DNA from 3 places in the Klebsiella sp. NPDC088457 genome. Region 2 is predicted to be linked to each of the others. Evidence: predicted binding sites of a transcription regulator. Region 2 holds the regulator's gene; each other region holds the start of a gene.
The links. Region 2 encodes PurR, which represses purine synthesis genes. Its sites were predicted from a motif close to CANGCAAACGTTTGCNTG; they were not measured.
Positions count from the first base shown of each region.

Region 1 (3,281 bases), on a different contig from region 2:
CAGCTCGTAGTGCGCGGCCTGGTACATCACCGGCTCGCGATCTTCCCCCGGCAGGTACTTCAGACCGGAGTTGGTAAACGGCGCAAAATCTTCGTGGAAGTTAGCCTGGTTATTGATCTCATTAAAGGTCATCCAGTACTTCACTTTATGCTGATAGCGCTTAAATACCACCTGCGCAAAGCGGACGAAGAAATCAATCAGCTGGCGGTTGCGCCAGCCGCCATATTCCGTCACCAGATGGTAAGGCATCTCGAAGTGAGAAAGCGTAATCACCGGCTCGATGCCGTGTTTCAGGCATTCATCGAACAGATCGTCGTAGAACTGCAAACCGGCTTCGTTCGGCTCCCGTTCATCGCCCTGCGGGAATATGCGCGTCCAGGCAATTGAGGTGCGGAAACATTTGAAACCCATTTCAGCAAATAGCTGAATGTCCTCTTTATAACGATGGTAAAAATCAATCGCCTCATGGTTGGGGTAATTTTTACCCGGCAGCACGCCGTCGGTAATTTCACGCGGTACGCCGTGCGCGCCGGCGGTCATGACATCGGCCACGCTAACGCCTTTACCGCCCTCTTGCCAGCCCCCTTCCAGCTGATGCGCCGCCACCGCGCCGCCCCACAGAAAACCTTCTTTAAATCCAGACATGTTCTCTTCCTTATGCGCGATCGCCATTCCGCGATCGGGTTTGCTGATTAAAATGGTAAACGGCCCCCAGCAGCCCGGCATCGTTGCCGTGACTGACGGTGTCGAGAGCGTCCGCGATGTCGAACCAGGCCAGATGTTCACGCAGCAGCGGCAAAAAGCCCGGCCGTTCTACGATGCCGCCGCCGATGAAAATCGCTTGCGGATCAAAAATGTTCACGAGGTTATACAGGCCGCTACCGATCCCGTTGAAGAAGTCAGCCACCAGCCGCTGGCAAACCGCATCGCCCGCCTCATAGCGATCGAATATCTCTTCGCCGGTTACCGCTTCCAGCGTCTTGCCAATGTGCCGGGCATAGCGGTGGCGCAGTACGCGCAGGGTGCAGTTTTCATTCATTGAGTAGCGACGGACATCGCGGGCGCCGGGACGCTCGGTGTGCATATAGCCGAACTCGCCGGCGCGAAAGCGGGCGCCATGCACCAGTTGGTGATTACAGAAAATCGCGCCGCCAATGCCGGTGCCGATCGTCAGGACCAGAAAGTCGCTCATCTCCGCGGCTTTCCCCTGCCAGCGCTCGGCCAGCAGGACGCAGTTGGCATCGTTTTCGATGGTGACGGGAAGATGGGTCCGCTGCTCCAGCCAGCTGACGATCGCGAAATTATCGAAGCGCCGGATCGCGCCGCCCATTTCGATATAGCCGGTATGCGGATTCACATAGCCGGGCGCGCCGATCGCCACGCCTTCGCACTCCGGGTGAGCGGCAATCCACGCCAGCATCGCCTGCAGAATCTGCTCGCCATCGCTGTCGTCGATCGACTGTTTGCCTTTTGCAAGCAGCCTGCCCGTATCGCTGATCACGCCCATTTTTAATGCCGTGCCACCGATATCAAATGCGGCAATGTTCATCGCGTCCCTCCCTCCTGAATCCCCACGGAATCTACGTTCGGCTCTCCTGATAAAAAAAAGAAACCGGTTTCAGTGGCATGATGGCGATTCCCACTTACCGAGGCAAGCACAAGGATGTACCCGGTTTCATTTTCGTGAACAGTATCAAATTTGTTCATCTCGCCGCTGATTAACGCCGACTGTAAAGCAGGCTCGCAAACGTTTGCTTTCCCTGTTAGAATTGCGCCGATTTTTCTTGCTACCGCAAATGTGTGGAGATTTCGCAGTGACCGATAAAACCTCTCTCAGCTATAAAGATGCCGGCGTAGATATCGATGCAGGCAACGCTCTCGTCGACCGTATTAAGGGTGTGGTGAAGAAAACCCGCCGCCCTGAAGTGATGGGTGGACTGGGCGGATTCGGCGCACTGTGCGCATTGCCGCAAAAATACCGCGAACCGGTACTGGTTTCCGGCACTGACGGCGTCGGTACCAAGCTGCGTCTGGCGATGGACCTGAAACGCCACGACACGATCGGTATCGATCTGGTGGCGATGTGCGTCAACGACCTGGTGGTTCAGGGCGCCGAGCCGCTGTTTTTCCTCGATTACTACGCGACCGGGAAGCTGGATGTCGATACGGCTGCCAGCGTCATCAGCGGTATCGCGGAAGGCTGTCTGCAGTCCGGCTGCGCGCTGGTCGGTGGCGAAACGGCGGAAATGCCGGGTATGTACCATGGCGATGACTATGACGTGGCAGGTTTCTGCGTCGGCGTAGTAGAAAAATCAGAAATTATTGATGGCAGCAAAGTTGCCGATGGCGACGTACTGGTGGCGCTGGCTTCCAGCGGCCCGCATTCCAACGGCTACTCGCTGGTGCGTAAAATTATCGAAGTGAGCGGCGTTGACCCGCAAACGACCGATCTGAACGGTTCTCCGCTGGCCGACCATCTGCTGGCGCCTACCCGTATCTACGTTAAGTCGATACTGGAGCTGATCGCCAACGTTGAAGTTCACGCCATTGCGCACCTGACCGGCGGCGGCTTCTGGGAAAACATCCCGCGCGTCCTGCCGGATAATACCCAGGCGGTCATCGATGAATCCTCCTGGCAGTGGCCGGAAGTGTTCAACTGGTTGCAAACGGCCGGTAACGTCAGCAGCCATGAAATGTACCGTACCTTTAACTGCGGCGTCGGCATGGTCATCGCCCTGCCGCCGGAAGCCGCGGATAAAGCCATCGCTCTGCTGAACGAGAAAGGTGAAAACGCGTGGAAAATAGGCTATATCAAAGCCTCTGATTCCGAACAGCGTGTGGTCATTGAATGAAAAACATTGTGGTGCTGATTTCCGGTAACGGAAGCAATTTGCAGGCGATTATCGATGCCTGCGCCCGGAAACAGATCGGCGGCACCCTGCGAGCGGTATTTAGCAACAAGGCCGATGCGTTCGGCCTTGAACGCGCGCGTGAGGCCAGTATTCCGGCCCACGCGCTCACCGCCAGCCAGTTTGCCAATCGCGAAGCCTTCGATCGTGAACTGATGCAGGAGATCGATGCGTACGCGCCGGATCTGGTGGTGCTGGCGGGCTATATGCGTATTCTGAGTCCGGCGTTTGTCGCCCACTATCAGGGGCGTCTGCTGAATATCCATCCTTCACTGTTGCCAAAATACCCGGGGCTGCACACGCATCGCCAGGTGCTGGAAAATGGTGATGAGGAGCACGGTACCTCGGTGCATTTCGTTACCGACGAGCTGG
Region 1 covers NZ_JBJDNH010000016.1:104,200-107,480, reverse strand. Annotated here, with positions in the region: gene ACI2JR_RS12495 (6-phospho-beta-glucosidase) at 1-645, opposite strand, end outside; gene bglK (beta-glucoside kinase BglK) at 656-1,549, opposite strand; gene purM (phosphoribosylformylglycinamidine cyclo-ligase) at 1,815-2,852, shown strand; gene purN (phosphoribosylglycinamide formyltransferase) at 2,849-3,281, shown strand, end outside.
Region 1: purM (phosphoribosylformylglycinamidine cyclo-ligase) is a predicted target of PurR. The motif match lies at 1,741-1,758, and genes of this name have one in related genera.

Region 2 (3,281 bases):
CTGGTGATAATGCGCGAGATCAGCAAGGTCGTGTAATCCGGCGCCATTGAGGAGAGGACGTTGCCGAGAGTAAAGATCGCCATCAGGAAAATCAGCGCATTTCTGCGCGCGCGATGGGAGAGCAGTAAGGTCATCAGCGGCGCGCCGACCATCACGCCAATCGCATACGCGCTGATCAGCATTCCCGCAGCCGGAATAGAGACGTCGACACCTTTGGCAATGACCGGCAGCAGCCCCATCGGGGAAAACTCCGTCGTACCAATACCAAACGCGCCGATCGCCAGCGCTAACAGGGGAAAGTTGATTTTCATTCAATGACTCCAGCAGACCGTCCTCAGCGACGGCATCTCATCAGAAGTCAAAAGCATGACATCAATCACAGAAAAACAAAAGTAAACGGAATGGCAAAAGATTTTTGCAAAATTGATAATAATGGCGGGACGTTGGGGGAAAGAGCGCTCTCCCCCGGCAAAATCAGTGCAGTACCGCCGTCAGCCCGGCGGCAACAATGAGACCCAGAACAATAATCGTTGTGGTCAGCGAAAACTTCAAATCTGTATCCATCAATTTTTCCCCCTGTTATCCCCACATGAAAAGTGAGCTTGCTCATTTTTGCACAATATAGCGTAAAAATCTTCTGAGATTTAGGGTGATGCACATTTTTGCTCTTCCCCTTTGCCGCAAGATCGGACAAAATCCCACGCTAATTTGAAAGCGTATCGGCCATTGACCCCTTCCTGTCGTTCTGTGTCGTTTTCCCGACGTGATGCAATGTTGAACATTGTACTCAGGGTGTGTATAGGCAAACGTTTACGTACCGATAATCAGACGATCAGGTCAAGGTCTGGAGTGAGAAGTAATGGCAACAATTAAAGATGTAGCGAAGCGCGCAAACGTTTCCACTACAACAGTTTCACATGTGATTAACAAAACCCGCTTCGTTGCTGAAGAAACCCGCAACGCGGTCTGGGCGGCGATCAAAGAGCTGCACTACTCCCCCAGTGCGGTTGCGCGCAGTCTGAAGGTTAATCACACCAAATCTATCGGCCTGCTGGCCACCAGCAGCGAAGCGGCCTATTTCGCTGAGATTATCGAAGCCGTAGAGAAAAGCTGCTTCCAGAAAGGCTATACCCTGATTCTGGGCAATGCGTGGAACGATCTTGAAAAGCAGCAGGCCTACCTGTCGATGATGGCGCAAAAGCGCGTCGACGGCCTGCTGGTGATGTGCTCGGAATACCCGGAATCGGTATTGAGCATGCTGGAAGAGTACCGCCACATTCCGATGGTGGTGATGGACTGGGGTGAAGCGAAGGCCGACTTTACCGATTCGGTCATCGATAACGCCTTCGAGGGCGGCTATATGGCTGGCCGCTACCTGGTCGAACGCGGCCACCGTGAAATTGGCGTGATCCCCGGCCCGCTGGAGCGTAATACCGGTGCCGGACGGCTGGCCGGCTTTATGCAAGCCATGAAAGAAGCGCAGATTTCCGTTCCGGAAAGCTGGATTGTTCAGGGAGATTTCGAACCGGAATCCGGCTACCGGGCGATGCAGCAGATCCTCAGCCAGCAGCACCGTCCGACGGCGGTATTCTGCGGCGGCGACATCATGGCGATGGGCGCCATCTGCGCGGCGGACGAAATGGGCCTGCGCGTGCCGCAGGATATTTCGCTGATCGGGTATGATAACGTGCGCAACGCCCGCTATTTCAGCCCGGCATTGACCACCATTCATCAGCCGAAAGATTCTCTCGGCGAAGCCGCCTTCAACATGCTGATGGATCGTATCGTCAACAAGCGCGAAGAGTCGCAGTCGATCGAGGTTCACCCGCGTCTGGTGGAACGCCGCTCGGTCGTTGACGGCCCGTTCGTCGACTACCGCCGCTAACCTTCCCCACGGCGCCGGTTACTCCGGCGCCCGCAGCCACTCGCGGTTCAACGTTTCACTGTCGCCCAGATAATCCAGCAGCCACGCGAGCGCCGGCGAAGTATCGCTTTGCTGCCAGGTCAGGCAGCACGCCGCGTCCGGGAACGGATTTTCCAGCGCCAGCGCGGTCCATTCGCCGCGGTCGATCCACGGACGGGCAAAGTGCGTCGGCACCATCCCGACGCAGAGTCCCGCCGACAGGCAGGTCGCCGACGATTCCCAGTCGGGTACCACCACCCTTTTCTGATTGTCCAGTAGCCAGGTTGTGCGTTTCGGCAACGAGCGGGAGGTATCTTCCCTCACCAGCGACGGCCAGTTGCGCAACATATCATCGCTCAACGGGCCCGTCATCTGCGCCAGCGGATGATGGCTCGCCACCACGCAGTGCCAGCTTAGCATCCCCATATCGCGAAAGGCGTAGCGCCCGCCCACCGGAATCGAGCGGGTCGCACCAATCGCCAGTTCCACGCGTCCGTCGGCCAGCGCGTCCCAGACGCCGTTAAACACCTCCTGAAAAACAATCAGTTCGACATCGGGAAAGTGGCGATAAAAATCGACGATCATCTGCCGCATACGCGCCGGTTTAACAATGTCATCGACGGCGATCGACAGCTGCCCGCGCCAGCCGTTGGCAATCTGCTGACACTGCTGGCGGGTGATCTGCATTTTTTTGATAACAGAACGCCCTTCCTGTAAAAACCAGATCCCGGCCGGGGTGAGTTCAACATCGCGATGGCGACGTTCGAAAAGGGGAACCTTCAGCCACTCTTCGAGCTGGCGTACGGTGTAGCTGACTGCTGAAGGTACGCGATGCAGCTCCTGCGCCGCTGCGCTAAAGCTACCGTTGCGGGCAACAGCATCAACGACTTCGAGTGAGTATTCGGACCACATATTCTGCCTGCAAAATTTTTGAATGCATGTAGCAAATATTAGCGTTTCACAAGCCATTATGCACTCCCTACACTCTGCGGCATCAGACCGCATCTATAAGAGAATGTTATGCAACAACCTGGGAAAGGATTTTTAGTGTGGCTGGCGGGACTCAGCGTGCTGGGTTTCCTCGCCACCGATATGTACCTGCCGGCTTTTTCAGCTATTCAACAAGATCTGAATACCTCAGCGGCATCGGTGAGCGCCAGCTTGAGCTTATTCCTCGCCGGCTTCGCCCACGGCCAGCTGTTCTGGGGGCCGGTTTCCGACCGCTACGGCCGCAAACCGGTTCTGCTGTCCGGGCTGGCGATTTTCGCTATCAGCTGCCTCGGGATGCTGTGGGTGCGTGACGCCACGCTGATGCTGGTCCTGCGCTTTATTCAGGCCATCGGCGTCTGCGCGGCGGCGGTGACCTGGCAGGCGATGG
Region 2 covers NZ_JBJDNH010000003.1:7,391-10,671, forward strand. Annotated here, with positions in the region: gene ACI2JR_RS03125 (MFS transporter) at 1-311, opposite strand, end outside; gene ACI2JR_RS03130 (cytochrome bd-I oxidase subunit CydH) at 475-564, opposite strand; gene purR (HTH-type transcriptional repressor PurR) at 860-1,885, shown strand; gene punR (DNA-binding transcriptional activator PunR) at 1,904-2,815, opposite strand; gene punC (purine nucleoside transporter PunC) at 2,924-3,281, shown strand, end outside.

Region 3 (3,281 bases), on a different contig from region 2:
CGATACCTGCGTCGATACCATTATCCGTACGGCGCAGACCGGCAAAATCGGTGATGGTAAAATCTTCGTCTTCGACGTGGCGCGCGTTATTCGTATCCGCACCGGTGAAGAGGACGACGAGGCGATTTAAGCCGCAGCGTCAACGCCCCGTTCTCCGGCCAGCGTCGTGCGGCCGGGGATTCGCCCGGATGACGATATGATGCGTCGCATCCGGGTTATTTCATCACAGCACCTTATGCGGGCCGAAGCATTCGTAATGGATATGGTCGGTGCTGATGCCCTGCGCCACCAGCTGTTGCGCCGCATGTTGCATAAAGGCCACCGGGCCGCAGAGATAAAACCGCATCTGCGGGTCACGCAGCGTGTCGGCCAGCGCCGATAAATCCATCAGACCTTCGCTATTGAACCGTTCTGCCTGGCGGTCTGCTGCCGTCGGCGTGCGATACCAGACGTGGGAAGCAAATTTCGGCAGGCTGGCGCCGAGCGTGGCGACTTCATCGGCAAAGGCGTGAACATCGCCATTCTCCGCCGCGTGGAACCAGTTTACCTGGGCCGGATGCTGCGCTTTTGCCAGCGTGTCCAGCATTGCCAGCATCGGCGTCTGGCCAACGCCGCCGGAAAGCAGCGTAACCGGCGTTTCTGGCTCGACCGCGAGGAAGAAATCACCCGCCGGCGCCGCCAGATGCACAATATCGCCTTCACGCGATGTATTGTGCAGCCAGCTGGACACCTGGCCGCCGTTTTCGCGTTTCACCGCGATGCGGTAACCTTTGCCGTCCGGCTTACGGGTCAGTGAATACTGACGAATCTCCTGATACTCAAATCCTTCCGGCTTCAGCCAGATAGCCAGATACTGGCCCGGCTGGTAATCCGCCACCGCTTGGCCGTCTACCGGCTCCATGTCAAAACTGGTAATCAGCGCGCTGCGCGGAGTTTTCCGGACGATACGGAACGCGCGGGTACCTTCCCAGCCGCCGGTCTTGCTGGCGTTATCGCGGTAGATCTCAGACTCACGGTTGATAAAGACGTTCGCCAGCACGCCGTAGGCTTTGCCCCATGCGTCGAGGACTTCCTGGCCCGGGCTGAACATTTCGTCGAGGGTCGCCAGCAGATGGCCGCCGACGATGTTGTACTGTTCCGGCTGGATCTGGAAGCTGGTGTGCTTCTGGGCGATTTTCTCCACCGCCGGCAGCAGGGCCGGCAGATTCTCGATATTGCTGGCGTAGGCGGCAATGGCGTTAAACAGTGCTTCGCGCTGGTCGCCGTTACGCTGGTTACTCATGTTGAAGATCTCTTTGAGCTCCGGGTTATGCGTAAACATGCGATCGTAAAAATGGGCAGTCAGCTTCGGACCGGTTTCAACAAGCAGGGGAATAGTGGCTTTGACCGTAGCGATGGTTTGAGCGTCGAGCATAGCAGCTTCCTTTAGCATTATCTTAATGATGTATTTTATATGCATCTTATAAAAATAACCCTGCACTGTAAATGGTTCTTTAACGCTTTTCCCGCAGACGGTAACAACATGAATAATTTGCATCACAAACCTGAAAAGAAATCCGTTGATAATCGCTGATGCGTTATTGCTCAAAGCCTTGTGTCATGCGGAGCCAATCGTTTGCGTAAAATCCTTTGTCAAGACCTGTTATCACACAACGATTCAGTTATACTGTGGGCCGTCGCCCAAAAAGGCCCCCTTTTAGAGCTGTAATCTATTGTTAGCTGAGCAGGAGATGCGGATGTTAAAGCGTGAAATGAACATTGCCGATTATGATGCCGAACTGTGGCAGGCTATGGAGCAGGAAAAAGTACGTCAGGAAGAGCACATCGAACTGATCGCCTCCGAGAACTACACCAGTCCGCGCGTTATGCAGGCACAGGGTTCTCAGCTGACCAACAAATACGCCGAAGGTTATCCGGGCAAGCGCTACTACGGCGGTTGCGAATACGTTGATGTCGTTGAGCAACTGGCTATCGACCGTGCAAAAGCGCTGTTTGGCGCTGACTACGCCAACGTCCAGCCGCACTCAGGCTCCCAGGCTAACTTCGCGGTCTACACCACGCTGCTGGAGCCGGGCGATACCGTGCTGGGGATGAACCTGGCGCACGGCGGCCACCTGACTCACGGTTCTCCGGTTAACTTCTCCGGTAAACTGTATAACATCGTGCCTTACGGTATCGATGAGACCGGCCATATCGATTACGCTGATCTGGAAAAACAGGCAAAAGAGCACAAGCCGAAGATGATCATCGGCGGCTTCTCCGCATACTCTGGCGTGGTTGACTGGGCGAAAATGCGTGAAATCGCTGACAGCATCGGCGCTTACCTGTTCGTTGATATGGCTCACGTTGCCGGCCTGATCGCCGCTGGCGTGTATCCGAACCCGGTTCCGCATGCTCACGTTGTGACCACCACGACTCATAAAACCCTGGCGGGTCCGCGCGGCGGCCTGATCCTGGCGAAAGGCGGTAGCGAAGAGCTGTACAAAAAACTGAACTCTGCCGTCTTCCCTGGCGCCCAGGGAGGCCCGCTGATGCACGTTATCGCGGGTAAAGCCGTGGCGCTGAAAGAAGCGATGGAGCCGGAGTTCAAAACCTACCAGCAGCAGGTTGCGAAAAACGCCAAAGCGATGGTGGAAGTATTCCTGAACCGTGGTTACAACGTGGTTTCCGGCGGGACTGACAACCACCTGTTCCTGCTGGATCTGGTTGATAAGAACCTGACCGGTAAAGAAGCTGACGCGGCGCTGGGTCGGGCAAACATCACCGTGAATAAAAACAGCGTGCCGAACGATCCGAAGAGCCCGTTTGTGACTTCCGGCGTGCGTATCGGTACCCCTGCGGTCACCCGTCGCGGTTTCAAAGAAGCCGAAGTGAAAGAGCTGGCTGGCTGGATGTGTGACGTGCTGGACAGCATTAACGATGAAGCGGTTATCGAACGCGTGAAGGGTAAAGTGCTGGATATCTGCGCACGTTTCCCGGTTTATGCCTGACGCATCGCTACGCAGCGTAAAGAAAAAGGCCGCAAATGCGGCCTTTTTTACGTCCAGGGTTCTGCGTTTAGCGGCGGTCGAGGGAGATCGATCCCGGCCCGGTTATCGCCAGCAGCAGGAACGCCCCGGCAATACTGATATTTTTGTAGAAGTTAATCATATTCGGCATCACCGCATCGCCGGTCATGTCCCAGTAATGGTGGCCGATGATCGCGGTACCAATCGTGTAAAAGATAAAAATCACCGCCAGCGGGCGGGTGAAAAAGCCGAGAATAATCAGGATAGCCGCCG
Region 3 covers NZ_JBJDNH010000016.1:40,446-43,726, forward strand. Annotated here, with positions in the region: gene glnB (nitrogen regulatory protein P-II) at 1-130, shown strand, start outside; gene hmpA (NO-inducible flavohemoprotein) at 224-1,414, opposite strand; gene glyA (serine hydroxymethyltransferase) at 1,737-2,990, shown strand; gene ACI2JR_RS12225 (DoxX family protein) at 3,058-3,281, opposite strand, start outside.
Region 3: glyA (serine hydroxymethyltransferase) is a predicted target of PurR. The motif match lies at 1,605-1,622, and genes of this name have one in related genera.